4 regions of the Bacillus sp. MUM 13 genome follow, and region 3 is predicted to be linked to each of the others. Evidence: riboswitches for the same ligand, from Rfam matches in the RefSeq annotation. Region 3 holds a riboswitch; each other region holds the start of a gene.

Region 1 (7,550 bases), on a different contig from region 3:
GCAGTACGTTCTAGTGCGACTGCTGAAGATTTGCCATATGCCTCATTTGCTGGTCAACATGACACCTATTTAAATATCATTGGACAAGAAGCAATCATGCGGCATATAAAAAAATGCTGGGCTTCTCTATTTACGGAACGGGCGGTAATATACCGTATACAAAATAAAATTGACCACAGACAGGTTTATTTATCCGTAATCGTTCAAAAGATGGTTTTCCCCGAGGCTTCAGGGGTTTTATTTACTGCTGATCCTATTACTTCTAACCGTAAGCTGCTGTCGATCGAGGCCAGTTTTGGACTTGGAGAAGCACTTGTCTCAGGCTTGGCAGCTTCCGATTGCTACAAAGTACGTGATCATCATATCGTTGAAATGAGGATAGCATCAAAAAAATTGGCTGTCTATGGAAGAAAAGAAGGCGGAACAGAGAGAAAGCCAATCAGCACTGACCAGCAAAAGACCCAAGCACTTACTGAACAGCAAATTTTACAATTGGCACGAATCGGTAGACATGTCGAATCTTATTTTGGCTGTCCCCAAGATATTGAATGGTGTTTGGCTGATGATACATTTTATATTGTCCAGAGCCGTCCAATCACGACTCTTTTCCCTGCCCCTGAAGTGAATGACCAAGGAAATCATGTCTATATATCTGTTGGTCATCAACAAATGATGACAGACGCCATAAAACCATTGGGATTGTCTTTTTTTCTGTTAACGACTCAAGCACCCATGCGTAAAGCTGGCGGAAGACTGTTTGTTGATGTCACACAACAACTGGCTTCAATTTCCAGCAGAAATATTTTATTAAATGCCATGGGACAACACGATCCGCTCATGAAAGACGCGATTATGAACATCATTGAGCGAGGGGATTTTATAAAATCGTTACCAAATGATAATAAAGCACCGAGTCCGAGCAGAGGCAACAATACAGATATGCTGGCACAAATCGAAAACAATCCATCAATTGTTTCTGACTTGATTAAGCGCAGCCAAACATCCATTGAAGAATTAAAACAAAAAATTAAAAACAAATCAGGATCAGATTTATTTGCATTCATCCTGGAAGATATCCAAGAATTAAAGAGAATTTTATTTGACCCGCAAAGTTCTGCTGTATTTATGGCTGCTATAAATGCTACAACCTGGATTAATGAAAAAATGAATGTGTGGTTAGGTGAAAAAAATGCAGCAGACACGCTTTCTCAATCTGTACCAAACAATATTACTTCAGAAATGGGTCTTGCACTTTTGGACGTTGCAGATGTAATTCGTCCTTATCCGGAAGTAATTGAATATTTACACCAAGTAAATGATGATCACTTTTTAGATGAACTGGTTAAGTTTGATGGCGGTAAGGAAGCTAGAGACGCTTTCTATGCTTTTCTCAGCAAATATGGAATGCGGTGTGCCGGAGAAATCGATATCACAAAAACCCGCTGGAGTGAAAAGCCAGTTACCCTTGTTTCCATAATTCTCAGTAACATCAAAAATTTTGAAGCTAATGCCGGAAAGTGCAAATTCGAGCAAGGCAGGCATGCTGCTTTGAAAAAAGAACAAGAGTTATTAGAACGTTTGAACCAATTAACCGATGGTGAACAAAAAGCCAAAGAAGCAAAGCGAATGATCAGGCTTATCCGGAATTTCATCGGGTATCGTGAATATCCCAAATACGGCATGATTAACCGCTACTTCGTTTATAAGCAGGCTTTACTGAAAGAAGCCCAACAACTGGTGCAAGCGGGCATTATTCATGAAAAAGAAGATATATATTATCTCACATTTGAAGAATTCAGCGAAGCCGTACGCACAAAAAAGCTGGACCGCCAGAAAATCATAAAGCGGAAAGAGGATTATAAATTATATGAAAAACTGACTCCTCCGCGTGTTATTACATCGGAAGGTGAAATTATTACAGGCAAGTATCAAAGAGAAAACCTTCCAGCCGAAGCGATTGCAGGTTTGCCTGTTTCTTCCGGAGTGGTAGAGGGAAGGGCGCGTGTCATCTTAAACATGGAAGATGCTGATCTTGAAGAAGGAGATATATTAGTCACCGCCTTTACTGACCCCAGCTGGACACCATTGTTTGTATCCATAAAAGGCTTAGTCACTGAAGTGGGCGGATTAATGACACATGGAGCAGTGATTGCACGAGAATATGGCCTGCCAGCAGTGGTAGGAGTGGAAAATGCTACTAAACTGATTAAAGATGGACAACGAATCCGCGTTCATGGAACAGAAGGGTTTATTGAACGATTGTAATCGCGAAAATACGTTAAATTGCCCCTTTGCGCTGCTATTAAATGGAGACTTTTTAACAGTTTGTTAGTCCTCATGGCGGAATGCTAGAATGTCCATTTTGACTTCCAAAACATAGGGGAGCGAATTTTATAATTTTAGAATGCTAGAAGTTCATTTATTGGATACGATTGTTCAGGGATAAATGGCTGCCTTATGCAGCCATTTTTTTGTTCAAAAAGCCCTCATAAAAGAATACTGCATATGCTGCAGTATTCTATGTCCTGTTATATTCAGCCTTCATTAACAGCTGTCTGTAAATACTCCTTTTCGCTTTGCTGCAGGGCTAAAGTGAAATCGCGGATTAAATCATCACAGTTTTCAAGTCCAAGGGATAATCGCAAAAGGCTTTTTGAGATTCCGCGACTTTCTCTTTCCTCATCAGGCATTGCTGCGTGTGACATTTTTGCAGGATAGGAAAGGATGGTTTCAACGGCTCCAAGGCTTACAGCAAAAACGGGCAGCTGGAGCTGATTGACGAAGGAACGAAGCAGGCTTTCATTTTGCAGTTCGAATGATAACACGGCTCCTGCTCCCCTGGCCTGTTCGCTTTGGATTTTGTACTGAGGATGATCCGGGAGGCCTGGGTAATGGACAGCTTTAACTGCAGGCAGTGAAGATAGAAATTCAGCCATTTTATGTGCGGACTTCATGGAATGCGCCATTCTTACATGGAGGGTTTTAATTCCCCTCATGACCAGCCATGCATCCTGAACACCCAGAATTGCTCCAAATGAATTCTGCAAAAATGAAAGCTTTTCACCTATTTCCGGGTCTTTGACGGCCGCAAGTCCTGCAACAACATCGCTATGGCCTGAAAGAAACTTCGTTGCACTATGGAGAACAATATCAGCACCAAGTGAAAGAGGCTTTTGCAGAGCGGGAGTTAAAAATGTATTATCCACATATGTCAAGGCGCCAATTTCCCTGGCAATGGCACTGATTTCCCTTATATCGCTTACCTTAAGCAAAGGATTAGAAGGTGTTTCAATATAAAAAGCCCTTGTATTATGCTGGATTGCAGATCTGATGCTTTCAAGATTCGTCATATCGGCAAAAGTGTGCTGGATTCCAAACCGGTTCAAAACGTTTGTCACCATCCGGTAGGTCCCTCCGTATACATCTTCTGAAATGATGACATGGTCGCCTGAAGATAATAAAAGAAACGCAGTTGAAATGGCCGCCATTCCGGATGAGAAAGCAAAGCCCCTGGTTCCTTCCTCTAATTCAGCAATAATCTCTTCAAGTGCCTCCCGTGTCGGATTCAGGCTTCTGCTGTAATCATATTTGCCGAATTGATCAATATCGAATTGATGGTAAGTTGAGGCATGCTGAATCGGAACACAGACTGCACCTGTTGCCGGATCAATTTTATGCCGATTATGGATCAAAGAAGTTTCAAAAGCAAAATTTTCAGATGTCATAATAGGGCCTCCTGTTTTACATAATTTAAAGAATAATTCAAATCACTTATTAAATCGCCGGGATCTTCAATTCCTACTGAAAAACGCAATAACCTATTACAAACCCCATTCGCTGTTCTGATTTCTTCTGGAATGTCTGCATGGGTTTGTGTTGCAGGATACGTTATAAAGCTCTCAACTCCGCCGAGACTCTCTGCAAAAGAGATAAGGGAAAGTCCTTTTAAGAAAGGATTGATCCATGACTCATCATTTAACCTGAAAGAAAGCATACCGCCTCTGCCGGGATAAAGGACCTCTGAAACGGACTCGTGATTGGACAGGTATTCAGCAAGGATTTTTGCATTGGATTCATGGCGGGCCATCCGAAGAGAAAGTGTTTTCATGCCTCTCATTAAAAGCCATGAATCAAATGGGCTCAGCACAGCTCCTGCCCCATTATGGTGAAGGGCGAGAGAAGTGCAAAGATCTCTCCCTTTAGCAACGATAAGCCCTGCCAGCACGTCGTTGTGTCCGCCAAGATATTTTGTAGCGCTATGGATGACGATATGAGCTCCAAGCGGGATAGGTTTTTGGATCAGCGGTGTATAAAAGGTATTGTCGACGATTAAAAGCAAACCGTGCTGTTCCGCCAGCTGGCCGATAGCTTCGATATCCGCTGTTTCCATTAGAGGATTAGTGGGGGATTCTATAAAAATGGCTTTAGTCTTTGGTGTAATGGAATGTTCAATGCTCTGCAGACAGCTTGTATCTCTGTATTTACAGACTAACCCCCATTTCTTGAACCCCTGTTCCAATAATCGATATGTTCCTCCGTATAAATCCTTGGATAAAATCCACTCATCCCCGGATTGGAATAACGACAATACCGTCAATATTGCTGCCATGCCTGAGCTGCATGCAAAGCCCTGATCGCCGCCTTCAAGATCTGCTATGGTTTTTTCGAGGATCTGCCTCGTGGGATTTCCGGTACGGGAATAATCGAATCCTGTGGACTGCCCAATGCCTTCATGGCGGTAAGCTGTTGAAAGGTAAATGGGAGCATTCACAGTTCCTGTCTCTTTTTCGCTTCGATTTCCGATTTGTGCCAGATATGTGTCAATATTGTACATAGGTTCACCACTCCTTAAGCTGAATAAAATAAAAAAGCCTTCTTAAAGAAGAAGACTTTTAACAGTACATTGGAAGCCATTCTTCTTATCTTTCAAGTTATTAAAACTTGATGGAGTTAGCACCTTTTCATTGTTCTGGGCAATGAAGGTTGCTGAGGCGTCAACGGGCCAATTCCCTAAACCTCTCTTGATAAGAAATAAATTCTAATTATTCTATTAGTTTAGAATTTACTACACAAATAGGGTAATGTCAACTAATATAAATATATCTTCCCTGCAATAGAGTGAAGCAAATTCAGGAATTTATGAGGCATCACTTTAAGTTCAAAGTGTTTAATAAAAAGATATAGATAGAAAGATCGAAAGGAGGGCTTTTATTGAAAATTGTCATTGCCCCTGATTCATTCAAGGAAAGCATGACTGCAATGCAGGCGGCAGACTCTATAGAAAAGGGGTTCCGCCGCATCTTTAAATCTGCTGAAATTATTAAGGTCCCATTAGCAGATGGCGGGGAAGGGACGGTACAGGCACTTATAAATGCAACAGGAGGGAACATTATTGAAAAAGAAGTCACCGGGCCGCTAGGTGAAAGGGTGAATGCCAAATTCGGGATTTTCGGAAATGGAGAAAAAGCAGTAATCGAGATGGCTGCAGCTTCAGGCATCCATCTTGTTCCTTATGAAAAAAGAAACCCGCTGTATACGACCACCAGAGGTACTGGTGAATTGATACTGGCTGCCCTGGACGCGGGAGCAAAGCATATCATTCTTGGCATTGGCGGAAGTGCCACTAATGATGGAGGGGCAGGGATGGCAAAAGCGCTAGGAATAAAGCTTATGGATGAGAGCGGCAGGGAAATTGGAGACGGGGGTGGAGCTCTCGGAAAGCTTTGCTCCATTGATTTAAGCGATGCAGATCCAAGATTGCGGCATATCAGGGTGGAAGCAGCATGTGATGTAGACATCCCCTTAACCGGAGAAAAAGGTGCTTCAGCAATTTTCGGGCCACAAAAAGGGGCAGATCGGGAAATGGTTGTTCTTCTTGATAATAATCTCGAAAGATATGCGGCGGTCATTGAAAAGGAGCTTGGAAAAAAGGTAAAGGATGTGCCTGGTTCCGGTGCAGCCGGAGGCCTTGGAGCAGGATTGCTTGCCTTTTTGCCTGCTGAGCTTAAAAGAGGCAGTAAAATCATTATAGAAGCGGTCAATCTGATGGAACACATAAGAGATGCTTCAATCCTTATAACAGGTGAAGGCAAGATTGACGATCAGACTCTACTTGGAAAAACACCAATCGGTGCAGCTCGTCTTGCCAGGACTTTTAACGTTCCTGTGATTGCTATTGCCGGCAATGTTTCATATAACAGCGAAGAGTTTACTCAGCAGGGAATAAATGCCGTTTTCAGCATAGTTCCAGGAATTATCAGCAGAGAGGATGCCTTTATCAAGGCAGAGAGGCATCTTGAAGAAACTGCAGCCAATATTGCAGCAGTGTTAAAAATGTCAGCATGCAGCCGGTTTAAATCATGATATTTTTCTATACGATAATGAAAGCGAGAATAGAGGGCAAAGCTTTTAAATATTAAATACATGTTCGTTTATGCTGAATTTTGGGAAAGTAGATAGAGTAACCTTTTTTGGCATGGTATATAAAAATTATTTAACAGTGGAGACGGGAGGAAATTCCATGAAATTCAGAACAGAGAAAGACACTATGGGTGAAGTACAGGTTCCTTATGATAAATATTGGGGAGCACAGACTGAAAGAAGCAGAAATAATTTCAAAATCGGAAATGAAAGAATGCCGATAGAGCTCATCCAGGCTTTTGCATATGTAAAACAAGCCTCAGCTAAGGTCAATCATGAGCTGGGAGATTTATCTCAGGCAAAAATGAAAGCGATTGTAAAAGTCTGCGGTGAAATTCTAGAAGGAGCACTTGATGACCACTTTCCCCTTGTTGTCTGGCAGACTGGAAGCGGCACTCAAAGCAATATGAATGTGAATGAAGTAATTGCTAACAAAGGGAATGAGTGGCTGCGGGAAAACGGCGGAAATGAGCAGGAAATCCTGCATCCTAATGACGATGTCAACAAGGCCCAAAGCTCTAATGACTCATTTCCGGCGGCGATGCATATAGCGGCATACCTGGCAGTTGCAGACATCCTGCTGCCGTCTATTTCTGCATTAAGAGATACTTTGCTTGAAAAGGAAAAGGAATTTATGAATATTGTAAAAATCGGCCGCACCCATTTGCAGGATGCTACACCGCTCACACTAGGGCAGGAAATCAGCGGGTGGAGGGCAATGCTTGATAAAGATCTTCAAATGATTGAAGAAAGCAGCAAGCATTTAAAAAGCCTTGCACTTGGGGGAACAGCAGTAGGGACCGGGATTAATACAAAACCGGCATTCGGCCATATGGCCGCAGAACAAATCAGCAAGGATACCGGACATTCATTCCATACATCGCCGAACAAGTTTCATGCACTTACCAGCCATGATGAAATTGTGCACGTGCATGGTGCCATGAAGGCTCTTGCTGCAGATTTGATGAAAATTGCCAATGATGTCAGATGGCTTGCGAGCGGACCCAGAAGCGGTATAGGCGAGCTCTCTATTCCGGCAAATGAACCCGGCAGCTCCATCATGCCTGGTAAAGTAAATCCCACACAATGTGAAGCATTGACGATGATTTCCGTTCAGGTATTCGGAAATG
Region 2 (8,421 bases), on a different contig from region 3:
ATTATTTCGCAGGAAAGAAACCGCCTGGCAAGGGAGCTCCATGATTCTGTCAGCCAGCAGCTGTTTGCCGCCTCGATGCTCATGTCAGCCATAACCGAAAGCAGGCAGGATACCGACAGCAATGAAATGAAGCAGCTTAAGCTAACAGAGAGTGTCATTCATCAGTCACAGCTTGAAATGCGGGCACTCCTCCTTCATTTGCGCCCGGTGCCGCTAAGAGGCAAATCCCTTCAAGAGGGCATTACCTCATTGCTTGGGGAGCTCGTTCAAAAAGTTCCGATGAAAATCACATGGAAGATAGAACCTGTTTCTATGGACAGGGGGATAGAGGATCATTTATTCCGCATCCTTCAGGAGTCTGTTTCCAATACTCTAAGGCATGCAAAAGCTTCATCACTTGAGGTTTCACTAATATCAAGAGACGGCCTGATTATCTTTATCATTGCAGATGATGGCTGCGGCTTCCGCTCAGAAAACTCCAAAGCAGGTTCTTATGGGCTTCTTAATATGCAGGAGCGTGCTGCAGAAATTGGCGGCACAATGAAAATAGTCAGTGTGATCAATAAAGGAACTAGGCTCGAAGTAAAAGTGCCATTAATTTCTTCAGGAGGTGAAGATATTGATTAAAGTATTGCTTGTAGATGATCATGAAATGGTAAGAATAGGGGTATCTTCTTATTTATCTATGCAGGCTGATATAGAAGTGATCGGCGAGGCAGATGATGGCGGTGCAGCAGTAAGGCTGGCACTTGAACTGCGCCCGGATATTATATTAATGGATCTGGTCATGAAAGAAATGGACGGGATTGAGGCAACCAGACTGATAATCGATAAATGGCCGGAAGCAAAAGTCATTATCGTCACAAGTTTTCTGGATGATGAAAAGGTATACCCGGCTCTTGAAGCAGGAGCTTCCAGCTATATGCTGAAAACCTCAAGGGCAAGTGATATAGCAGAGGCAGTGCGTTCTACATTCCATGGCCATTCCGTGCTGGAACCGGAAGTGACAGGCAAGATGATGAAAAAAATGAGAACACCAGCTGTGCGGCTTCTCCATGAACAGCTCACAAACAGGGAAATGGAAATTTTGCTGCTGATCGCACAGGGGAAAACCAATCAGGAAATCGCAGACGAACTATATATTGCCCTGAAAACAGCAAAGGTGCATGTCAGCAATATTTTGAGCAAACTGGAAGTGCAGGATCGCACACAGGCCGTCATTTATGCATTCAAGCATGCACTGGTGAAATAACAGGGAAAACTGGAGACTCTTTATTAAAAGCGCTCTTTTAAATAGGCTCTTTCCGTAAACTTTGCTGCTATGGAACAAGGGGTTGATTTCCGCTCCAGGGTGCTTCGCTTTCCGCGGGGCGTGTGCTGAGCCTCCCAGGCGTCGTCTGCGGGGTCTCACCTGTCACGCTGATCCCGCAGGAGTCTCCGCACCTTCCGCTCCAATCAACCTGCTTTAACAATGGATTTTCCTCGCAGAACTATTTAAGTAACAACAATCTTTAAGAAAAGAGCATTTACATAAAATGAAGATTTTTTAAGCGGAAATATATGACCCGCTATAGCAGGATGAGAACGAAACAGGCTTTGACAAAAATGGGGGATAGGATATGGAAGACAACACTTATTATACGGGCATCCTTCACATAGGCTCTCTTTTAAACCATGCGGGAATACCCTATGAATTTACCGGGGCTTCAGCACTTTTGCTGCAGGGGGTCATTCTGGAGGACGAAGATAAAATAACCGTAAGCGTACAATGGGATCTGCTTCAGCAGGCATATAGCCTTTTTGAAACCTTCAAGCCTTCTCAACTCGTGAAAACCCCGGAAAAGGCAGAGTTTCATCTTAAGATCAACCAAATAGAAGCGGTAATAAGCTTCTTTTACAATACCACTGTTAAAACAGATCCATACCGGATAGCCATTCCGCATGGCGGCGAAGAGATCTGGTGCCGTTCACTTTACAGCCATTTATACGATAAAGAAATGAATAGATTCAGCAGCAGCATCCATGCCCATCTATTGAAGCAGCAGCAGGGATTCACCGAGCATAATGAGCAGGCCTGGAACCAGAATAATTATCTGGCGCTTATTAACAGGTACGGGCGCCCGGAAGACATGGCAGAAAAGATCAGGCAGAACCCTGCTTGGAGGCTGCATCCCTTCTATAAGTATTTAGGTGATCTTAATGGAAAGAAAGTAGCCCATTTGATGGGGTCAAATGGAGTGAAAGCAGCAGCACTGGCATTACTGGGTGCAGAGGTTACGGTGGCTGATTTTTCAAAAGAAAATAAAGCATTCGCAGAAGAACTGGCAGCTTCTTGCGGAGTCGATATAAACTATATCGTTTCAGATGTTCTTTCGCTGCCTCAAGCAGAGCTTGGCGGAAAATATGACCTTGTTTTAATGGAGCTTGGCGTTCTGCATTATGTAATCGACCTTCAGCCGTTAGCAGAGGTTATCAGGGGCTTGCTGAAGAAGGGCGGAAGATTTGTCCTTCACGAGTTTCATCCTATTTCAACGAAGCTGATTTCATCTTCAGGAAAAAAACATAAAGTAACCGGCAATTATTTTGATTCACAGATAGAAAATAATAGAGTGGCATTTACCAAGCATATGCCCGAGCAAGAGCAGGAAAGCCTGTCAAATGTGGTCCAAAGAAAATGGTCCATAGGCGAGCTGATTACGGCAATTGGCCAATCAGGACTTGTAATTAAGGTGCTGGAGGAGGAGCCGAATCATAAAATCCACGATATCGGGCTTCCAAAAACCTACACACTTGTCTGTGAAAAAACATATTAATGTATTATTGAAAATTATCTAACAATAAAGTTGACGGATAACCAAGGTTCGTAGTAGGATTAATTTATGTAAAAATTGAATAGTACTTATCGAGAGAGGTGGAGGGACTGGCCCTTTGAAGCCCGGCAGCCGCTGACACAGTCAGAATGGTGCCAATTCCAGCAGAGTCATGCACTCTGGCAGATAAGCAGGGGATAAATCGAAACTTCTTCTTATCGGGGGAAGTTTTTTTGTGTGTTTTTTTATTCAAGATGAAGGCAGAATTGAATGGAAAAGGAGATAGAGAGATGAAATTTGGATTTTGGCTTCCCATCTTTGGCGGATGGCTTCGAAATGTAGATGATGAAAACATGCCGCCAACCTTTGAATATGCCAAGACTGTCATCCAGGCTGCAGAACAGTGGGGATATGATACGACATTGATTGCTGAACTTTACTTGAATGATATAAAAGGGCCTGAACAAGATTCGCTTGAGGCCTGGACTACAGCAGCAGGGCTTGCTGCTGTGACCGAAAAAATCGAAATTATGACCGCTGTCAGGCCTGGATTCCATAATCCGGCTGTTACAGCAAAAATGGCGGCGAATATCGACCAGATAAGCAATGGCCGATTCACGCTGAATATTGTTTCAGCCTGGTGGGAGGAAGAGGCTCGCCAGTATGGAGGGATCTTTACGGCCCATGATGAACGATATGACCGCACGGAAGAATTCATTGATGTTATTCAGGGCTTATGGAAAGAAGATGTCTTTTCCTATAAGGGAAAGTACTATGATATCAAAGATGCCCATTTAAGCCCAAAACCGGTGCAGCGGCCTAATCCAATCCTATATGCCGGCGGTGAAAGTGAACGCGGCAAACAGGTGATAACGGGAAAATGTGACGCATATGTGATGCATGGCGGAACAGTTGAAGAAATCAGGGGTAAAATTCAAGGAATGAAGGAAAGACGGGCAGAATCAGGAAAACAGCCTTTCTCATCTTTTGGATTGGCCGCCTATGTAATCTGCAGGGACAGTGAAGAAGAAGCACAGGAAGAACTTAAGAGAATTACGGATGTTAAAGAATCCAGTGCATATGCCGGATATAATGATTTCGTTAATAAGTCGCAGCTTGAGCAGCAGGTCAAGCTTTATGATTATTCGGTCTCCAACAGGGGATTGCGCCCGAACCTTATTGGGACTCCAGAACAGATTGCAGAGCGTATCATTAAATTTGAAGAAGCGGGAGTAGATTTGCTTTTGCTTCAGTTTTCACCGCAGCTGGAAGAAATGGAGCGCTTCGCGAAACAGGTAAAACCGCTTGTGGAGAAAAAACGCCAAAAAACAAAAGCCTGACGGTCAAGTTTTGAAGCTTATAACAGGAGGCTATAATAATGAGCAAAATTTACATCATTCACGAAAACAGCGAATGGACAGAGCATCTGACAAACAGATTGAATGAACTGAACCTGCCTTATGAAGAGTGGCATCTTGACCATGGACTGGTGGACTTATCCCAGGAGCCGCCGGAAGGCGTGTTTTACAGCAGAATGAGCGCTTCTTCCCATACAAGGGGCCACCGTTTTGCGCCTGAACTTACCGAGTCGGTCTTGGCATGGCTTGAGCAGCACGGACGGAAGGTCCTGAACGGCAGCCGGGCTCTCCGATTGGAAGTGAGCAAGGTCAATCAATACACGGCACTAGCAAGCCATGGCATTAAAACACCTAAAACCATCGCTGCAGCCGGGAGAGATATGATTATAGAAGCAGCCGGGAAGTTGGGTGCAGAATCCTTTATCACCAAACATAACCGTGCCGGAAAGGGACTTGGGGTCCAGCTGTTCCATTCCATTGATGCACTGAAGCAATATGTGGATAGCCCTGATTTTGAAGAACCGGTCGATGGCATTACACTGATTCAGGAATATATCAAATCCCCTGAGCCATATATCACCCGCTGTGAATTTGTTGGCGGAAAATTTGTGTATGCTGTCCGTGTCGACACATCTGAGGGCTTTGAGCTGTGCCCGGCGGACGCATGCCAGATTGGCGATTTATTCTGCCCTGTTGGGGAGGAGGTTCCTGAAAAGCCAAAATTCCAGGTTATTGAAGGTTTCCGGGAGCCCATTATCGAGCAATACGAAACGTTCCTGAAAGAAAATCAAATTGCTGTTGCCGGGATTGAATTTATCAGAAACAGTGAAGGGGAAATCTTCACATATGACATTAATACAAATACAAATTATAACAGCGATGCAGAAAAAGCGGCAGGGAAATTTGGCATGCTGGAATTAGCCAGGCTATTGGGCAATGAATTGAAAATAGTTGAACCAGCCCGTTTATAAGATATTCATATATAACAAAAACCATCTTTGGAGCACCCAAAGATGGTTTTTGTTTATGCAGTTAAGGCTATAAAAGAGTCAGCTTTGGCCTTCATTCGCCCAATCTTCCACGTTCCATACCTTTGTCACCCAATCCTCATAGAAATCAGGCTCATGGCAGACAAGGACAATAGTGCCTTTATAGGCTTTCATGGCGCGCTTAAGCTCTTCTTTAGCTACAATATCCAAGTGGTTGGTCGGCTCGTCAAACAAAAGCCAGTTGCTTTCTGTCAGCATTAGCTTGCATAAGCGGACCTTCGCCTGTTCACCTCCGCTCAGCTGGTTCAGCGGGCGGGTTATGTGGTCATTTTTCAAGCCGACCCTTGCAAGGATTCCTCTTACCTGAGGCTGCTCCAGACTCGGGAATGCATTCCAAATTTCGTCAAGCGGCGTGGTGCCTGCAGCTTTCACTTCCTGTTCGAAATAAGAAGGGAAAAGGAAATCGCCAAGGATGACCTTGCCGCTAATGGGCTTAATTTTGCCGAGAATGGTTTTTAGCAGTGTGGACTTCCCGACACCGTTGCTTCCGACCACTGCAATTTTGTCTCCGCGTTCAATCGTTGTTGTAAGCTTAGGGAAGAGCGGGCGGTCATACCCAATTTCTAATGCTTCACCCTCGAACACAAACCTGCTGCTTCCTCGCGACTCTTTAAAATCAAAGGTGGGCTTCATGGCCGTTTCAGGACGGTCGATCCGTTCGATTTTCTCAAGCTGCTTCTGTCTGCTCTTTGCGCGGCCCGTTGTTGAATAGCGTGCTTTATTTTTCGCTATGAAATCTTCCTGCTTCTTGATGAATTCCTGCTGTTTTTCATAGGCATGGATATGCTGATTTTTATTGATTTCAGCTAATTCCAGGAACTTTTCATAGGTAGCTGTATAACGAGTCAGTTTGGAGAATTCCAGATGAAAGATAACGTCAACTACGCCATTCATAAATTCCGTGTCATGGGAAATTAAAAGATAGGCATGCGGATATTCCTTCAAATAGTTGCTTAGCCAGCGGATATGCTCGACATCCAGATAGTTGGTAGGTTCATCTAATAAAAGAACCTCAGGCTGCTCCAATAACAGCTTGGCAAGCAGAACCTTAGTCCGCTGCCCGCCGCTAAGAGCAGAAACATCACGGTCAAGTCCGATGGCATCCAGGCCAAGTCCGCGTGCAGCTTCTTCTACCTTGATATCAAGATTGTAAAAGCCCCCTGCTTCCAGCTTGTCCTGAATGACACCCATCTGTTCCAAAAGCTCTTCAAGCTCTTCCGGAGAAGCTGTCCCCATTTTCTCTGTGACTTCATTCAGGGCCTTTTCTTCTTCAAATAGCGGAAGAAAGGCATCTCTTAAAACATCACGGATGGTCTTTCCCTTCGTAAGCACGGTATGCTGATCCAAGTATCCGTATACGACGCCCGGAGTCCATTCCATCCGCCCTGTATCATGAATTAAATGTCCGGTTATGATATTCATTAAAGTAGATTTGCCGACGCCATTCGCACCGACCAGGCCAACATGTTCACCAGCCATTAAACGAAAGGAAACATCCTTGAACAATGTACGGTCGCCGAAGCTATGGCCCAATTTATCTATAGAAAGTAAGCTCATTATTTGTGAACCTCCAATATTTATTAACACATCCATAGTCCATCTTACTAAAATCCGTGATAGATTGCTATCCTTGCTTGCCAGTCCGCCCAAAAATACCAGAAACAGCAAGGAAGCACCAATCGACAAATTTCTCGGGAAATAATTGTTGAATCATATGCTTTGTAAAAGTGATTTGCTGATTACAGGGGTTCAATTGGCAAAAGGGAGCTCGCGGGGCTGGCCCCAAAAGGAAGCTTTCGTACCGGAAATCAGCAGGCAAGTTTAACAGGACCAAGTTGTTGAGAGCCATGTAAGTTACATCCCATATCGTCGCTCTCCAAAGCAATTTATGAGATAATGTACGGGAACAAACATTTCTTGCATTTTAGGAAATTGAAAGGATGTTATCATGAGTAAAACACTTATACTGGCTGAAAAACCTTCAGTCGGAAGAGATATAGCTAAAGTGCTGAATAGCCATAAAAAAGGAAATGGTTTTTTTGAGGGAGATCAATATATTGTCACTTGGGCGCTGGGACATTTAGTTACCCATGCAGATCCTGAAGCGTACGATGAAAAGTATAAAGCTTGGAAGCTAGAGGACCTGCCGATGCTGCCCGACTCTTTGAAATTGGTAGTCATCAAACAGACCGGCAAGCAGTTTCAGGCAGTGAAGACCCAGCTGAACCGGAAAGATGTTAAGGATGTCGTTATCGCGACAGACGCAGGCCGTGAAGGAGAGCTTGTCGCAAGGTGGATTCTTGAGAAGGCTCATGTCAAAAAGCCCGTCAAGCGCCTATGGATTTCATCTGTGACTGACAAAGCGATCAAAGACGGATTCCGCAAGCTAAAGGATGGAAGGGAATATGAAAACCTTTATGCTTCTGCGGTTGCAAGGGCGGAAGCCGACTGGATCGTAGGCATGAATGCGACAAGGGCGCTTACAACCAAATATAATGCCCAATTATCCTGCGGCAGGGTACAGACCCCGACACTTGCCATGATTGCGAAAAGAGAGGACGAAATAAAGAGCTTCAGCCCGAAGCCATATTACGGGTTAAAAGCTTTGGCTTCTAATATGCATTTGATCTGGCAGGATGGAAAAACAAAGGATACCCGCACATTCGAAAAAGAGAAAGCAGAAAGCATCCTGGCTAAGGCAAGAAACCAAAGCGCCGAGGTCGCAGACGTTGATAAGACGACTAAAAAAAGCTTTGCTCCGCAGCTTTACGATTTGACGGAGCTTCAGAGGGATGCGAATAAAAAGTACGGGTACTCTGCAAAGGAAACACTGTCCATTATGCAGGGGCTGTATGAAAGCCATAAGGCCTTAACCTATCCGAGAACCGACTCAAGGCATTTATCTTCGGATATTGTTGATACCTTAAAGGAACGGCTTGAAGCTGTTAGGGTGAAGCCGTATTCCATGCTCGCTTCCAAAATTCTCAGAAGCCCCATTAAAGTGAACAAATCGTTTGTCGATGACAGCAGGGTATCAGATCACCATGCCATCATACCGACTGAACAAACGCCTATCATGAGTAAATTAAGCGACAAGGAATATAAAATATATGACTTGGTTGTCAGAAGATTTCTTGCTGTGCTCCTGCCTCCTTTTGAATATGAGCAGACAACCATCAAAGCAATAATCGGAGGAGAAGTTTT
Region 3 (8,421 bases):
ATGGAATGTCCTGCGAACATGTTTTTCGGGTCACTGCCTGAGCGATTTACTGCCACAACATATGCCTGGTTTTCAATTGCTCTGCTGATCAATAGGGCTCGCCAGTGTGCAAGGCGGGGCTTAGGCCACTCCGCAGAAACAAATATGGCTTGTGCACCTTTTGCAGCGTGGGTCCGTATCCATTCCGGAAATCTAATATCATAGCAAATAAAGCCTGCACAAAGCATGCCTTCCAAAGAAAAAAGTCCATCTTCTTTTCCCGGCTGCAGATAATGATGTTCGTCCATCAAGCGAAATAGGTGAAGTTTATCATACTCTTTAATCAGCTCGCCATGCTTGCTGATGACGATGAGGGTGTTTGTTATTCCTTCTGCAGTTTTTTTCGCAACAGAACCGCCCACTAAGTGGATGCGGTATTCTTTTGCGCAATTCTGCAAAAATGCCACGGTTTCGGCAGCTTCGTCATCAGCTATTTCATCCAGCCTGCCGAGATCATATCCCGTTGTCCAAAGCTCAGGCAAAACCGCTATATCCGGGCTTTCCTCTGCAGCTTTACGGATGAGCTCTTCTGCCCTGGCATAATTTTGTGCGGGTCTGCCAAAGGATATATCCATTTGTATGCACGCTATTTTCCATTTCATGTTATCTTCCTCCATGATTTCATAGAATTTTCTTTACATTAGTAATTTTAAGATATATCATTTGTGACGAGAATTTCAAGAAATTTCAGAGAAGGTGCCAAAATGATAGAATTCCAAAAATCAGAGCTGCTCAAAAATCTGCCTCAGCAGTTTTTTGCTTCACTGGTCTCTAAGGTGAACAGCATAACACAACAAGGACATGATGTAATCAATTTAGGGCAAGGAAATCCGGATATGCCAACACCCCAGCATATTATTAAAAAGCTGCAGCAGGCTGCCGAAAATCCTGTTAATCATAAATATTCGCCATTCAAAGGGCTTCGGTCACTGAAAGAAGCTGCAGCAGAATTTTATGAAAGAGAATATAATGTCAAAATTGATCCCGATTCAGAAGTTGCCATCCTGTTCGGCGGAAAAGCGGGGCTTGTAGAACTGCCGCAATGCCTGATGAATCCAGGTGACATAGCGCTGGTTCCAGATCCCGGGTACCCTGATTATATGTCCGGGATAGCAATGGCGCAGGCCAAAATCAAAACCCTGCCGCTTCTGCAGGAAAACGGTTTTCTGCCAGATTATGATGGAATCGGCCAAGATACACTCGATTTGGCAAAACTGATGTTCTTAAACTATCCAAATAATCCGACGGGTGCAGCAGCTACAGAAGAATTCTTTGAGAAAACAGTAAAGCTTGCGAAGAAGCACTCCATCTGCGTCGTTCATGATTTTGCGTATGGCGGCATCGGGTTTGGCGGAAAAAAACCTCTGAGCTTCCTTCATACACAGGGAGCCAAGGACATTGGCATTGAAATATATACACTTTCCAAAACCTATAACATGGCCGGCTGGCGTGTGGGTTTTGCTGTAGGAAACTCCAGTGTCATAGAAGCGATTGAACTTTTGCAGGATCATATGTATGTGAGCTTATTCCCGGCTATCCAAGAGGCTGCACAAGAAGCGCTGCTGCATTCCCAGGAATGCGTCAAAGAACTGGTGAACATTTATGAATCCCGGAAAAAGGCATTCATCGGAGGCCTGCGTTCTATAGGGTGGAATGTATCTTCGCCAGATGGCTCTTTTTTTGCATGGCTCAAAGTTCCAGCGGGATTTACTTCACAGGAATTTTCAGATTACCTGCTTCAGCATGCACATGTTGCAGTGGCAGCAGGAGCAGGTTTTGGGGTATACGGAGAAGGCTATGTGAGGGCAGGACTGCTCACCGATGAAGACAGGCTTTTGGAGGCTGTCAGGAGAATAGATGCGTTACATTTATTTTAACTTCTAATGCGTGTTTTAAAGCAGCTGGCCAGAACGGAATATAACAGGCAGCAGCGGCACAGCAAATTCTTTACAATGGAACTCCGAAAGTGATTGACAAGAAATAAATTTCCTGTCATACTCCGATTATGAATTATTAAACAATTTAAAAAACATGATTAATTAAAATATTTCATTTTCTTATTGTGAGCAGGTGGAGGGAACTAGCCCGATGAAGCCCGGCAACCGACTGTAATACCATTGTAAAATGGGGCGAATATGTTCGCCGGATGAAAAATCCGCAAGGCACGGTGCTAATTCTTGCAGCTTTTTGCTGAAAGATAAGAAGATGGCTCAAAAGGCCTCTTCTTTCTGAAGAGGTTTTTTTATTTTTTACATCCGGGAGTGAAAACTGTGAGTGAAGTTATAGCAACATATATGGTCCATGATTCAAAAGGAAATCACGAAAAAAAGGCAGAGGGAATTGCCCTTGGATTAACAGTAGGAACGTGGACAGATTTGCCCCTCCTGGAACAAGAGCAGCTCAAAAAGCATAAAGGGAGGGTCTTGTCTGTAGAAGAGCTGGATCAGAGAGAAAATGTTAATCATTATTTTGGTGAAAAAACATTTCGCTCCATCATTAAAATTGCTTATCCTGCTCTCAATTTTTCGGCTGATCTTCCGGCAATATTGACAACGGTCTTCGGTAAACTCTCATTGGACGGCGCAATAAAGTTATTGGATCTTGAACTAACTGGGGATTTGAGAAAATCCTTCCCAGGTCCGCGATATGGGATAAAGGGGATTCGCGAAAAACTGGATGTGTTTGGCCGGCCGCTGGTTATGAGTATATTTAAAGGAGTCATCGGCAGAGATCTTTCGTATCTGAAAAGCCAGCTCAGCGCCCAAGCCAAAGGGGGCGTTGATTTAGTAAAAGATGATGAAATTCTGTTTGAAAACGATCAGACGCCTTTTCTTGACCGGATCATCCAGGGAAAGGAAGTGCTCCGTCAGTCCTACGAAGAAACAGGAAAGCGGACACTATATGCTGTCAATCTGACAGGCAGCACATTCGCCTTGGCCGATAAAGCAAGGATGGCTGCTGAAGCAGGTGCTGACGCTTTATTATTCAATGTCTTTTCATATGGGCTAGACGTTCTACAGGGTTTAAGAGAATTGGAGGATGTCTCCCTTCCCATCATGGTACATCCTGCATTCAGCGGTTCATTGACATCTTCGGAATTTTACGGAGTTTCCCATCCGCTGCTTTTAGGCAAGCTTGTCAGGTATGCTGGAGCTGATTTATCGCTTTTTCCATCACCATATGGAAATGTCGCGCTTGACCGGAGCATTGCTATTGAGCTCGCCGGTCAGCTGACAAAAGAGGAAGAACCATGGAATACAGCCTTTCCGGTACCGTCAGCGGGCATCCACCCAGGTATGGTGCCGCATTTAATGGAGGATTTCGGGAAGGATTGCGTGATAAATGCAGGCGGAGGAGTGCATGGCCATCCGGATGGAGCAGCAGGCGGCGGCAAGGCATTCCGCCAGGCTGTAGAAGCTTCGTTAAACGGTATAAAGCTTGAAGATGCTGCCAGGGATCATCAGGAACTCCGGAAAGCCCTGGATTTGTGGGGAGGTGTTCCTGAGAGACTATGAAACCAATCATTTTTTGCGACTTTGACGGAACAATCACGAACAGCGACAACATTATCGCAATCATGAAAGAATTCGCTCCCGAAGGCTGGGAATCGATAAAAGATGATGTACTATCCCAGAAAGTGAGCATTTCTGAAGGTGTTGGAAAGATGTTTTCCCTGCTCGATAGCGGGCTTGAACAGGACATTATCGAATTTGTCAAAAGCAGTGCTGTTATTCGTGACGGATTCCGGGAATTTGTTGCATTTGCCAGGCAAAACAGGATCCCTTTATACGTTGTCAGCGGCGGGATTGATTTCTTTATTGAACCACTGCTTGAAAATATATTGGATTTGGATCTTTTATACTGCAATAAGGCGGTCTTTGAACAGGAAAACATTAAGATAGAATGGCCGAATTCCTGTGATGACCAATGCCAGAATGGATGCGGCTGCTGCAAGCCTTCCATCATGAGGAAGATCTCGGAAGCTGATACCTATAAAATTGTCATTGGCGATTCTATCACTGACTTTGAAGCAGCCAAAGAAGCAGATTTGGTTTTAGCAAGAGATTTCCTGATTGAAAAATGCAGGGAAGAAGGAATCAGCTATCAGCCCTTTCAAACATTTTTTGATTGTATAAATATCCTTAAGCTAAAACTGGAGGCGGCTTAGTGTATGAGTATCTATGAAAAAGAATGGCAGGAGCTTGCTGATATCAAGGATGAACTTGCCGCACGGGACTGGTTTATGGGAACAAGCGGAAACCTTTCCATCAAGGTAAAAGGAACAAAAACCTTTCTGATTACTGCCAGCGGAAAGGATAAAAGAAAGAGGACCAGTGAAGATTTTCTGCTTGCAGATGAAAATGGCCTGCCGGCTGAAGAAACAGTGCTGCGGCCTTCTGCTGAAACTCTTTTGCATACGGAAATCTACAGAAAAACCGATGCAGGCTGTGTCCTCCACATCCATACCGTGGAAAATAACGTCATTTCAGATCTTTACGCAGATAAAGGAAAAGTGACCTTCAAAGACCATGAAATTATCAAAGCCACTGGAAGATGGGAGGAAGATGCAGAGTTCACAATTCCGATTGTGCATAATCATGCGGATATACCTGCTCTTTCAACGGAATTTTCGAAGTTTATTGAAAGCTCCGCCGGTGCCATATTGATCCGCAATCATGGAATTACAGTATGGGGAAGGACACCGCTGGAAGCAAAGAAGTATCTTGAGGCAAGCGAATTTCTTTTTCAGTATCATCTGCTATTAAGGCAGCAGGCTGCATATGCAGTTTCATTATAAAAATTGGAGGGATTATACATGGCGAGCATTAAAATTCATGGAAAAGCTGAATTGATTGAAGGAAGGGAAAAGGTACATGCTTTTCTGCAAAACGAGGGTGTTATTTATGAAAACTGGGATATTGAAAAACTTCCAGAGCAATTAAGGGAAAAATTTCAGCTTACTGATGAAGAAAAGAATGAGATTCTTCAGTCCTTTCAAGAAGAAATCACGGAAATCTCCAATAGAAGGGGCTATAAATCCCATGATGTGATTACACTTTCGGATTCTACCCCAAATCTTGACGCCTTACTCAGCAATTTTAAACAAGAGCACCATCATTCAGATGACGAAGTTCGTTTTATTGTAAGCGGACATGGCTTATTTGCCATTGAAGGAAAAGAAGGTACATGGTTCGATGTGAATCTGGATCCTGGTGATTTAATCAGCGTACCGGAATCTGTCCGCCATTATTTTACCCTTCAGGAGGACCGCAAAGTTGTGGCTGTCCGTATTTTTGTAACAACGGAAGGCTGGGTGCCAATCTATGAAAAAGAAGAAATCCAGGCCTGAATAAAACATATCGGAAGCCAAAAGGCCATCCGTCCCCAAAAAAGAGGGATGGACGGCCTTTTCCTTTACTCTTTTTAAAGTTCCGGCAGATTCTTTAAAAGCATATTCCTATTCATTCTTATAGTCTTTCATGGGTCTGGATAAACATGTGTAAAGTGAGTATTGCCTGTTTAACGTACGACACAGAAAACTCTGCAAATAATGTATAACATATACATTACAACTAAAGAGGACAATAGTTTATGAGAACTATTGTCCTAAAATTATTAAAGATTCGTATAGGGTTTGCCTGAAATTAATTAAACTTTCCTTTTAACTCGTGTTCAAATTTTTTGTATTCCTTTAATACCTCCCGATTCATGTGAGACTCAACCTTTTTCGCATCAGCGGATTCCAGAGAGTATTTCCCGAATATATGCCCAATCCACACATACTTTCCTTTAGAAGATTTGCTTTCTCTTACACCTATTAGGTATGAATCCCCTTTTTTGGTTAATTCATAGTCCTCAGAAGTATAGAAGGTTCTTTGGCCTGTTAATTTATTTTGAGTATATCCGGCAAATTCCTGAACAATCACTTCATCATTTACTTTGAACTTTGATTTAGCATCTTGATAAATTTTTTCTATTTTAAAAGTGGACTCTGTGTATGGACTTTCAAAACTTAAACTTGAATCGGATAAACTTTGAATAACTTCTGCCACATTCTTTTCATCCACTTTAGTAACCTTGGCTATTAACTCTGCTTCCATAATAAAGTGATTCACATTTTCAGGAGCGGTGTATTTTGCACCAGCCGTTACTGTTTTCAGAGCTGCATGAAGATTGCGGGCATAAAAACACCCATATAACACCCCTAAAGCCAAAACAAAGGAAGTAATGATTTTTGCTCCCTTATTCATTTGTTCAGCTCCTTAATGATTCCTTCATAATCATTTGCTGCAGCAGGATCGTTAATGCCCAAATACATCTTTATTACTGAGCAGGAATACATATTTGTTGAACTTGTATAGTTAATGCAGTCTGCTGTTGTTTCAGTAAAATTTAAAAGCTAAAATGCTTTTTCTTTTCACTATAGCACAAATTGAACAATTTATGGATATTTATTCCATATGAGCGGTTTACGGAGATATTAATCGCTTCAAGACAGGATACTATTTTCATCCAAACCAAATCTTCTAAAAATAAGTAGTCCCCCAGAATATAAAGCCATATCAGATAAATGCCGCATTCACTGCATGCAGGAATATGTTAAAATAAAGGGTAATAAAGAAACAGAATTAGGAGAAAAATAATGAAGAAAACAGAAATTTACATACTTGGCGGTTTCCTGGGCAGCGGCAAAACAACGCTGCTGAGAAATATAATAAAAGAAGAAAAAAAGGCAGGCAGAAAAATTGCGGTATTGCTTAATGAATTAGGCAGCATATCTGTGGATACTGGTTTGATCGGGGAGGATGTTCCTCTTAAAGAATTATTTGACGGGTGCATTTGCTGCAGTATTCAGGACAAGCTTGAAGTGCAGCTGCATGAGCTTTTATCTTCCAATGATTTAGATTCCATCTATATTGAAACCACTGGTGCAGCCCATCCGGTGGAAGTGCTCGACAGCATCATGTCGCCGCTCTTTGCAGATCAGCTTATATACAAAGGGATTGTTGGAGTGGTTGACCTCTTAAGGTGGAAAGACAGAGAAAAGCTTCCTCCTCATCTCCGGCAGCTTCTTTTCGAGCAAATTCGCCATGCTGATTTGATTTTGCTGAATAAACAGGATCTTGTCAGTGAAATTGATGCAGGCCAAATCCTTTTTAGCATTCAGGATATTAATCCAAAGGCCTTTTGCCTGCTAACCAGCCAGGCAAGTATTTCATTGGATATGATCAGGAACATGAATATGCAGCCAAAAGATGCTTCCAAAATTTCAGGATCCAAGCACAGTTTGCAGCTTGAGGCGCTAGTGCACCGGTTCAAAGATGCAATAAAACAGCAGGAATTTGAAGAATGGCTGCGCAGCCTTCCTGATACCATATACAGAATGAAGGGCTACATCAAATTTTCACATTCTGATTATCCATATCTGTTTCAATATTCCTATGGAATGCCGCTTTTTCTGCAGGAAGGGCTGAATTTGCCTTTGAATTTGGTTATCATCGGTGAAGAACTTGATAAAGCAGGAATCGTGGAAGGGCTGGAAAATCTCGGGTAACTGTAAAAAACCAGTAAAAAACTGGGGATAAAATCCGGGGGCAGGGCGAAAATCATAGAAAAATAAACCAATCAATACTGGTTTATTTTTTTTTGAAGGATAATACTACACTTATGGCCTATTTACCTTTATACTTAAAGCGTTTAGAATATCGCCTTCATATAAAATTAAAGGAATGATTATCATTTTAAAACAAGATAAATTATATCTTTTAGAAAAAGAATTCAAGAATATGTTTAGAACAATGCGTAAAGAGTTATCTGTCATTTACGGTGAATCCATTAATAGCAGTGAATTTCTTGTTTTGAAAAATATAGCTTTTTCTGAAATAAAAAATGCAACAGGGCTATCAAAGGAAATGGATGTTTCTGCAAGCCATATCACAACCGTTACGGAATCATTAGTGAAAAAAGGCTTGATTCTCAGAAAAAGAACGGAAAGTGACCGTAGAGTTGTCACATTCGATTTGACAGAAGAAGGTGTAAACCTCATCAATAATCTGGAAAAGAAAAAGACCGAATACCTTCATGAAAAATTCGGAACATTTACAGAAGATGAATTGACATCATTGCTGCATTTAATCAAAAAGTTTAAATGAAAATGGCGGCATTAGGCAGTGATGGCTAATGCCGCTTTTATTTCGTATTTAATAATTTATTGCATGTCCATATTCCCGAAAGCAGCAAAGGATTTTTCTTCGTCTATCATTCCGCATGTCGCGCATTGAACCTTTAATTCTGGCCCTTTATAAGGCAAATGGAAGGGATCAAGAGCATCATTGGAATATTCAGAGACGATTTCCCCAGTATGAGGATCTTTTTTAACAG
Region 4 (7,757 bases), on a different contig from region 3:
CCGGGGAATCGGATGTACTTGGATGTAATTCCGTATTTCTTTTGAAGCATCTGTTCCAGCCTATTTACATCCTGAAAAAATTTTTCCTTATCCCGATAAATCACCGAATAATCATGGGTATATGAATGCAATGCCACTGTATGGCCTCTTCTTATCATTTCTTTATAGCCCTGTTCTGCATATTTTTCTTCGTTTCCCATTACAAAGAAAGTGGCTTTGATATGATACCGGTCAAGTATATCTAAAATATCCAGGGTATGTGGGGAGGGGCCGTCATCAAAAGTCAGATAGGCCACTTTCCGGCCGGCTCTGTCAGCAAGTTCCAGCGGAGTCAGCTCCTCAGGCACAGTTTTCCATTGCTGTTTTTCACCATTGCCGCCTTGAAATCCTTCAGCCGTTTTTTCTGCTGCAATTGAATCCGGACCAGTCCCTAACATACATATAAATAACATCATGAAACACAGAACGATTTTCATTACAGTTCCCCCTTGTTATTCATAAGGTGCTCAACCGGAGGAAACTCATTCACAGAAGAAAGAAATCTGGCAATACCCATGTCCGGATGTTACTTCATTTTAGATATCCGCCCTGTTTGCATCAAAATACCTTGCCTGCGGATGTGAAAATACAACTGCAGAAACCGAAGCCTCAGGCTCCATCATAAAGCCCTCGGTAAGTGAGATGCCAATTTCCTCTGGCTGCAGCAGCCTGAATAGCTTAGCCTGGTCCTCAAGATCCGGACAGGCTGGATATCCAAAAGAGAATCTTTGGCCTATATATTTTGCTGCCAGTCTTTCTTTCATGGTCATATCCAAATGATCGCTGATTCCCCAGTCATTTCTCATGATATGGTGAAGCCTTTCAGCAAACCCTTCAGCCATTTCAAGTGCCAGTGCCTGCAGTGCATGGCTTTTTAAGAAGTCTCCTTCTTTCTTTAGTTCTTCAGCCTTTAGCCTGATTCCCTTGCCTGCAGATACAGTGAAAAATCCCGTATAATCCATGATGCCAGAACTTACTGGTTTAACATAATCGGCAAGGCATAATCCCATTTCCCCGTTTTGGCGGGGGAAATCAAAGGTTTCGGCCACTTCCCCCGGATTTTCAGGATTATAGATATGGATTTTATTTCCTTCACTTTGGGAAGGGAAAAACTGATATACGCCATTTAAGCTAAATTCAGGATTTGTTTTCAGCATGTCCACAAGTTCATTTATCAGCTCATTTAAAAATGCGGCTTTTTCATTTCCCTCCCGAAGCAGTACATCCACTTTTCCTTTTAACCCCAAGTGATGCCCTATCAGCATCTGTTTATTAACATAAGGCAAAACTAATTCCAGAGGGTAATTTTTCAAGATATGCCGCCTGATGTCTGCAGGTTTTTTTACATCAACATCTCTTGAAATAATAAATGCGGCCTTTTTGGCAATCTGCGGCCTTTCTAACAAGGAAACAGCTTTTGCATTTTGTTCTGCTTTGTTTCTTTTTTGATCCAGATTAAGGAGAAATTCATCTTTCTTACTTTCATCATGAAGCATATTCGCAGCTGATAGCCCGTCCATGGCATCCTTCGAATATATGACAGGCCCATCATATTCCGGCGAAATCTTAAAATCTGTAAATTTTCGGGATAATGCAGCGCCGCCTACAAGGATTGGCACATTTATTCCCGCCTGCTTTAAATCCTGTGCCGTTATCACCATTTGCTGTGCAGATTTAACAAGGAGGCCAGAAAGCCCGATAACCGTTGGATTATGTGTACGGACCGCTTCAATAATCTGCTGTGTCTGGACCTTGATTCCCAGATCAACAACTTCAAAACCGTTATTCGAGAGGATGATTTCAACTAAATTTTTTCCGATATCATGTACATCGCCTTTTACTGTTGCCAACAGCAGCTTGCCTTTTTTTGCGCTTGTATCCCCAGTCATAAGAGGTTCCAAGTATGACACTGCAGCCTTCATCGCTTCTGCACTTTGGAGAACCTCCGCTACAATCAGCTTGTTATCGTTGAAAAGCCTGCCTACTTCAGCCATACCGTCCATCAGCGGGCCATTAATGATGGCAAGCGGCTCTCTTCCCTCTTTCAGGGCGGTATCAAGATCCGCCAAAAGACCCTCTTTTGTTCCCTCTATAATGTAGTTCGCAAGCCTTTCATGCAGCGGAAGCAATGCACTGCTGACTTTCCTCTCCGTTTTCTTTCCGCGGTAAAACTCTGTAAAAGCGGCTAATGCTTCTTTCGTGGTATTAAAAAGCAGTTCCTCTGCAAGGCGGACCTCTTCCTTGGGAATAGAAGCAAAACGCTCTAATTTTTCCGTGTTGACAATCGCATAATCCAGACCTGCTTTTGTGCAGTGATATAAAAATACAGCATTAAGAATTTCCCGCCCCCTTGCCGGCAAGCCAAAAGAAACATTGGAGATGCCCAGGATCGTCTGGCAATGCGGATATTTTTCCTTGATGCTCCGGATGCCTTTTACCGTTTCGGAGCAAGAGCCCAGATATTGCTCATCACCAGTCCCAACGGGAAAAACGAGCGGGTCAAAGATGATATCCTTAGGATTGATTTTATATTTATTAACAAGCAGATCCATGGACCTGCCGGCAATTTCAAGTTTTCTTTTCACATCAATTGCCATTCCCATTTCATCAATCGTCCCAACAACTACAGCGGCCCCGTATTGATGAATGTATGGGGTGATTTTTTCAAAACGATCTTCACCATCTTCAAGATTAATTGAATTGATGATGCTTTTCCCCTGTGAATTCTTCAGTGCCTGCTCAAGCACGGCTTCATCTGTAGTATCTATAACTAAGGGTACCTTGACTTTCTTCACAGCCTCCCTGACAAATTCCATCATATCACCGAATTCGTCGCCATCAGGGTCAGCCAGGCAGATATCAATCACATGGGCGCCCTTTTTCACTTGTGCTCTCGCAACCTCTGCTGCCTGCTCATATTTCTTATCACGAATCAGCTCTTTGAATTTGCGGGACCCTATTACATTTGTCCTCTCTCCGACAAACAGCGGCCTCATCGTTTCATCGTATATGAGAGGCTCTATGCCTGCAATCGCGTGATTGTGGGTGTTTTCAGGAAGTTCCCTTGGCAGAACATCCTTTAAGGCAGCAGACAGCGCCTCAATGTGGGCTGGTGTAGTTCCGCAGCAGCCGCCAATAATGTTGACCCAGCCCTTTTGGGCAAATTGCTTCATTTTTTCCGCCAGGGAAACTGGCGATTCATGATAATGGCCTTCTTCATCCGGCAGCCCGGCATTCGGATAACAGCTTACCGCATGGTGAGACAGCCCCGACAGTGTACGGATATGGTCAATCATAAACTCCGGCCCTGTTGCACAATTCAGCCCGACCGCCAGCGGATCCATATGCTCACAGGATAAATAAAATGCTTCGATGGATTGCCCGGCGAGCGTTGTTCCCATCGGTTCGATCGTTCCGGAAATGATGATCGGCACCGTTCTTCCTGATTTCTTAAAGGCTGATTTAATTCCTAAAAAAGCAGCCTTAACATTCAGCATATCCTGGCAGGTTTCAACTAGAAGCAGATCCGAACCTCCGTCCAGCAAACCTCTTGCCTGCTCTTCATAAGAGGAAGATAATTCATCAAAATGCGCCCCTCCTGTAACGGAAAGGGTTTTGGTGGTTGGGCCCATCGAGCCTGCCGCAAACCGCGGCCAGCTGACTGTTGAAAATTTATCACATGCTGCTCTTGCCAGCCTTGCAGAAGCTTTATTCAGTTCATATGCCATGCCATCTAGCCCATATTCCTCCAGCACAATGCTCGTAGCTCCAAAACTATTGGTTTCAATAATATCGGCCCCTGCTTTTAAATATGCTTCATGAATGGACAAAATAATCTCTGGGGCTGCAAGCGAAAGATATTCATTGCATCCATCATACGCTTCACCGCCAAAATCTGCTTCGGTGAGGTTTTCAGCCTGAATCATAGTTCCCATTGCACCATCCAAGATCAATATTTTCTTTTTCATCTGATTTACTAGAAGATTTTCACTCATATGCTGTCACCCCTGCCAATTTCATACTATCCGTCTTCCTGATATGCTCAGTCAGCACTACGGTCATTTCATAGCGCATAAACGGAGTAATTAAATAAATCCCTTGAAACTTTTCCATCGCCGCATCTGCCAAAGATTTTGCAATGGCAAGCCCTTCATTCCTGGCAAGCAGCGGATTGCTGCCTGCGGCTGCCATTGCACGGCGCACATCATCAGGGAGTGTAATGCCCGGTATTTCATTATGAATAAATTCAGCATTTCTGGCACTTGTCAGCGGCATGATGCCTGCAAAAACAGGTGTATCAAGATGTTTGGTCGCTTCATATACTTCTTCCATCTGGTTTACGGAATAAATCGGCTGGGTCAGGAAGGATTGTGCCCCGCAGGTAATTTTCTTTTCCATCCTTTGTACAGCTTTATCGAGATACTTAACGTTTGGGTTAAATGCTGCAGCAATTTTAAAATGGGATTGCTGTCCAAGGCTTTGCCCAGAAAAGGATAAACCCTCATTGAATTGCTTGACAAGGCTGATCAAATCGAAAGAAGAAAGGTCATAAACAGAAGTAGCTCCAGGAAAATCTCCAATTTTCGACGGATCTCCAGTCACAACAAGCAGTTCATTCAGCCCCAGCGTCTGAAGTCCCATTAAATGAGACTGCAGTCCAATCAGGTTTCTGTCCCTGCAGGTCAGATGTATCAAAGGATTGGCCCCCATCTGATTCTTCAGCATTACGCCAAGAGCTGCATTGCTGATTCTCGGCGTTGCGAGCGAGTTGTCAGCAAGGGTAACGGAATCAGCACCTGCATCCAAAAGTGCTTTAGCACCCATCATAAAAGGTTCAATTCCGAGTTTCTTTGGCGGGTCAAGCTCAACGAGAACCGTCCGTTTTCTTTTGGCAAGCTGGTGCAGTGCGGGTGTTTTATCATCAATTATCTCGATAATTTCTATTTTTCTGGCCTTAATTTCTTTTTGTGTAACAGGAGGGATAATGCCTAGCTTCTTTTTTACCTCTGCAATATGAAGCGGAGTTGTTCCGCAGCATCCGCCGATTACTGCTGCCCCCTGTTCCCTGAGTTTTAAGGCACTTGAGCCAAAGTATTCCGGCACGGCTTCATATATCAGCCTGCCATCGATATATTCAGGGAGGCTTGCATTTGGATAAACGGATATAGGCGTGTTCTTCATTAGGGGAACTTCTTCTAAAGAGCGGATCATATGATGCGGTCCAAGCCTGCAGTTTATGCCTGCAACATCCGCACCAAGCTGTTCCATTCTTTGAAATGCTTCATTCAAATGAATGCCGTTTTGCATGTATCCTATTTCATGCAATGTCACATTGGAGATGATAGGAAGATCTGTTTCTTTTCTGGCAATCGGCAGCACGGTCTCCAGTTCTTCGAGGTCATAAAAAGTTTCAAGAATCAGACCATCAGGCCCTTCCATCAGGATACTGTAAAGCTGCTCACGAAAGCTGCGTTTTATCTCCTCCATGCTAAGATCATTTTTCCTTATGCTCCTCAGCGCTCCAATCGTCCCAAAAACAAACGCTTTTCCTTCCGAGGCCTTCCTTGCAATGGCAACTCCATTGCGATTAATGGCGCTTACTTCATCTTCAAGGCCGTATCGCTTCAATTTATGGTAGTTTGCACCATAGGTATTGGATTGCAGAATATCGGCCCCCGCTTCTAAATAGGCCCTGTGAATCGTTTCTATCTGGCCTGGGTCAGTGGAATTAAGCTCCTCATAGCAATGATCAATTCCATGGGAATACAGCAATGTTCCCATGGCTCCCTCCCCGATAAGCACCCTTTTTTTCAGTTCGTTCCGGAAATCCATATGACACCTGCTTTCAATATCTGTGTGTAATTTTATAAGGGCTTACTGTATACTTGGCTGTTGCTCTCTGCTATTGACGGCAGACTTCCAGGGACGAGCTGCCTCCCTGTGAATCAAGCCCATCCATTCCAATAAAAAAGTGCTGGAATTTGCAATGAACCATAACAATGCCCTTCGAAAATAATATAAAAACAGGCCTTCTTGGAAGAAGGCCTGTTTCAAACATTCTCCTCATCTATCAAGCTTCTGCTTGCTGGATTTAGCACCATGGCGATTTGCCGGTTGCTGAGGCTTCATGGGGCCAGTCCCTCCACCTCTCTCGATAAGATATGTAATTTTAATATTCAAAAAAATTAATTACATTTAATTTACATGATTAAGCAGCCAATTTCAAGACTTTATGGAAAATAGTATGTATATCCTTCTAAAAAACCAGGTTCAATACTCGTACCGTTCTTTTTTTTCTTTGGCCATCGCTTGATCTTATAATCCCTGTGTGCATATCAGCACAGGATTTTTAAGATCAAAAAAAACTAAAAAAATCAGTACCATGTTTACCAAAAGCTGCAGAAGTGAATAACAAAACTATAATCACAAAGAGAAAGGAGGCATTTTTTTGATTGAAATTTTAGCTAAGCAATTCCGCAGGCCAGACGGGCTATTAGGAAGGCTTGCCGGAAGAATAATGCTGTTCGAAAACCGCAGGATCAACCGCTGGACTATTGACCTATTGAATATAAAGCCCGGGGATTATCTTCTTGAGATTGGATTTGGGCCAGGGTATGCGATAAAGGAAATTTTCCGCAGGCACCATAATGTGAAAATAGATGGAATAGATGTCTCAGAGTCTATGACTAAGGAAGCAGAAAAGAGAAATTACAAATATGCAGAAGAGGGAAGGCTTAAGCTACACAGCGGGGATGTGACAGATTTTAAACAGGAATTATACAGATACGATAAGGTTTTTTCTGTTAATAACTATCCCCTTTGGAAAAATCCGAAGAAGGAATTAATCAGGATTCACCATTTGATGAAGGATGGAGGTGCCATCGCCATCACTGTACAGCCAAGAGAGGAAGACGCATCCCGGGAAAAAGCCCTGTCCCATGCCATAGAAATTGAACAAGCACTCTTTCATGCAGGATTCCGCAGCATCTCTGTTAAGTTCAAGAAAGTCCGGCCACAATTAACGGTATGTGTTACTGCCCATTGCAAAAAGAATTAAAAAAATTCAAGGTGTTATAAGAGCTCACTGATTTTAACAGAAACACTGAGCTCTTATCCCTTAAGCAAGGTTTATCTATCAGGAAAATTAAGAAAGCCTTTTTTTCAGCCTTTTTTTCCAGTCTTCTGCAAGCCCTTCTGCGGAAATCAATTCCTCAGCGGCTGCCAAGCCTCCCTCCTGGTGCAGAAGAATTCTGGATGCCTGTAAGACGGTAATGGGCTTTTGCGCGCGGTGCAATAAAGTTATATTATCATTTTCATTGATTGTGCCAGCATCAATCATTTTTGCAAAGTAACCTGTATAGCACGTGTCCAAAATGCGCTTTAAGAATTGAGGTTCATTATTGAAAAAAGAAATCGTGGAGCATGGCACCCTTCCTTGTGTTACCTGGACTGCAGCACTTCTGCCAATTCTGAAAATATCACCGATGCATACTTCTTCTTCCTTCATTCCATGAACGGTCAGATTTTCACCAAAAGCAGGCATCGCAATGGTTTTCTGGAATTCATCTTCCCACAGGGAATAATGTTCTGCAGGGTAAAAGCATACAGCGCGTTCAGGTCCGCCATGGTGCACCGGATTGCCTACTCCGTCCCCGGAAAACCCGTTTGCACCAAGTTCCGCCATTTCTGTTTTCTGTTTTTTAATGGCTGTTTTCATG

Evidence for each region. A riboswitch is a leader RNA that binds a small molecule or an ion and turns the genes downstream of it on or off. The one in region 3 is predicted to bind S-adenosylmethionine.
Region 1: another riboswitch for S-adenosylmethionine. It lies ahead of BIV59_RS16090 (methionine biosynthesis PLP-dependent protein); the one in region 3 lies ahead of mtnW (2,3-diketo-5-methylthiopentyl-1-phosphate enolase).
Region 2: another riboswitch for S-adenosylmethionine. It lies ahead of BIV59_RS08280 (LLM class flavin-dependent oxidoreductase); the one in region 3 lies ahead of mtnW (2,3-diketo-5-methylthiopentyl-1-phosphate enolase).
Region 4: another riboswitch for S-adenosylmethionine. It lies ahead of BIV59_RS20785 (bifunctional homocysteine S-methyltransferase/methylenetetrahydrofolate reductase); the one in region 3 lies ahead of mtnW (2,3-diketo-5-methylthiopentyl-1-phosphate enolase).

The regions. Positions count from the first base shown of each region.
Region 1 is NZ_MLYQ01000067.1:733-8,282, forward strand. Features, by position in the region: gene ppsA (phosphoenolpyruvate synthase) at 1-2,265, shown strand, start outside; gene metC (cystathionine beta-lyase) at 2,535-3,725, opposite strand; gene BIV59_RS16090 (methionine biosynthesis PLP-dependent protein) at 3,722-4,834, opposite strand; SAM riboswitch class I at 4,917-5,031, opposite strand; gene BIV59_RS16095 (glycerate kinase family protein) at 5,212-6,363, shown strand; gene fumC (class II fumarate hydratase) at 6,521-7,550, shown strand, end outside.
Region 2 is NZ_MLYQ01000027.1:20,049-28,469, forward strand. Features, by position in the region: gene BIV59_RS08265 (sensor histidine kinase) at 1-627, shown strand, start outside; gene BIV59_RS08270 (response regulator) at 620-1,252, shown strand; gene BIV59_RS08275 (class I SAM-dependent methyltransferase) at 1,620-2,813, shown strand; SAM riboswitch class I at 2,897-3,003, shown strand; gene BIV59_RS08280 (LLM class flavin-dependent oxidoreductase) at 3,101-4,150, shown strand; gene BIV59_RS08285 (ATP-grasp domain-containing protein) at 4,189-5,139, shown strand; gene BIV59_RS08290 (ABC-F family ATP-binding cassette domain-containing protein) at 5,218-6,774, opposite strand; gene BIV59_RS08300 (DNA topoisomerase III) at 7,166-8,421, shown strand, end outside.
Region 3 is NZ_MLYQ01000074.1:16,871-25,291, forward strand. Features, by position in the region: gene BIV59_RS16810 (carbon-nitrogen family hydrolase) at 1-641, opposite strand, end outside; gene BIV59_RS16815 (pyridoxal phosphate-dependent aminotransferase) at 744-1,916, shown strand; SAM riboswitch class I at 2,094-2,243, shown strand; gene mtnW (2,3-diketo-5-methylthiopentyl-1-phosphate enolase) at 2,310-3,554, shown strand; gene BIV59_RS16825 (2-hydroxy-3-keto-5-methylthiopentenyl-1-phosphate phosphatase) at 3,551-4,207, shown strand; gene BIV59_RS16830 (methylthioribulose 1-phosphate dehydratase) at 4,211-4,837, shown strand; gene BIV59_RS16835 (cupin domain-containing protein) at 4,856-5,389, shown strand; gene BIV59_RS16840 (hypothetical protein) at 5,685-6,290, opposite strand; gene BIV59_RS16845 (CobW family GTP-binding protein) at 6,683-7,594, shown strand; gene BIV59_RS16850 (MarR family transcriptional regulator) at 7,827-8,192, shown strand; gene BIV59_RS16855 (DNA alkylation repair protein) at 8,249-8,421, opposite strand, start outside.
Region 4 is NZ_MLYQ01000122.1:786-8,542, forward strand. Features, by position in the region: gene BIV59_RS20775 (polysaccharide deacetylase family protein) at 1-476, opposite strand, end outside; gene metH (methionine synthase) at 576-4,034, opposite strand; gene BIV59_RS20785 (bifunctional homocysteine S-methyltransferase/methylenetetrahydrofolate reductase) at 4,027-5,871, opposite strand; SAM riboswitch class I at 6,100-6,200, opposite strand; gene BIV59_RS20790 (class I SAM-dependent methyltransferase) at 6,488-7,096, shown strand; gene BIV59_RS20795 (MOSC domain-containing protein) at 7,184-7,757, opposite strand, start outside.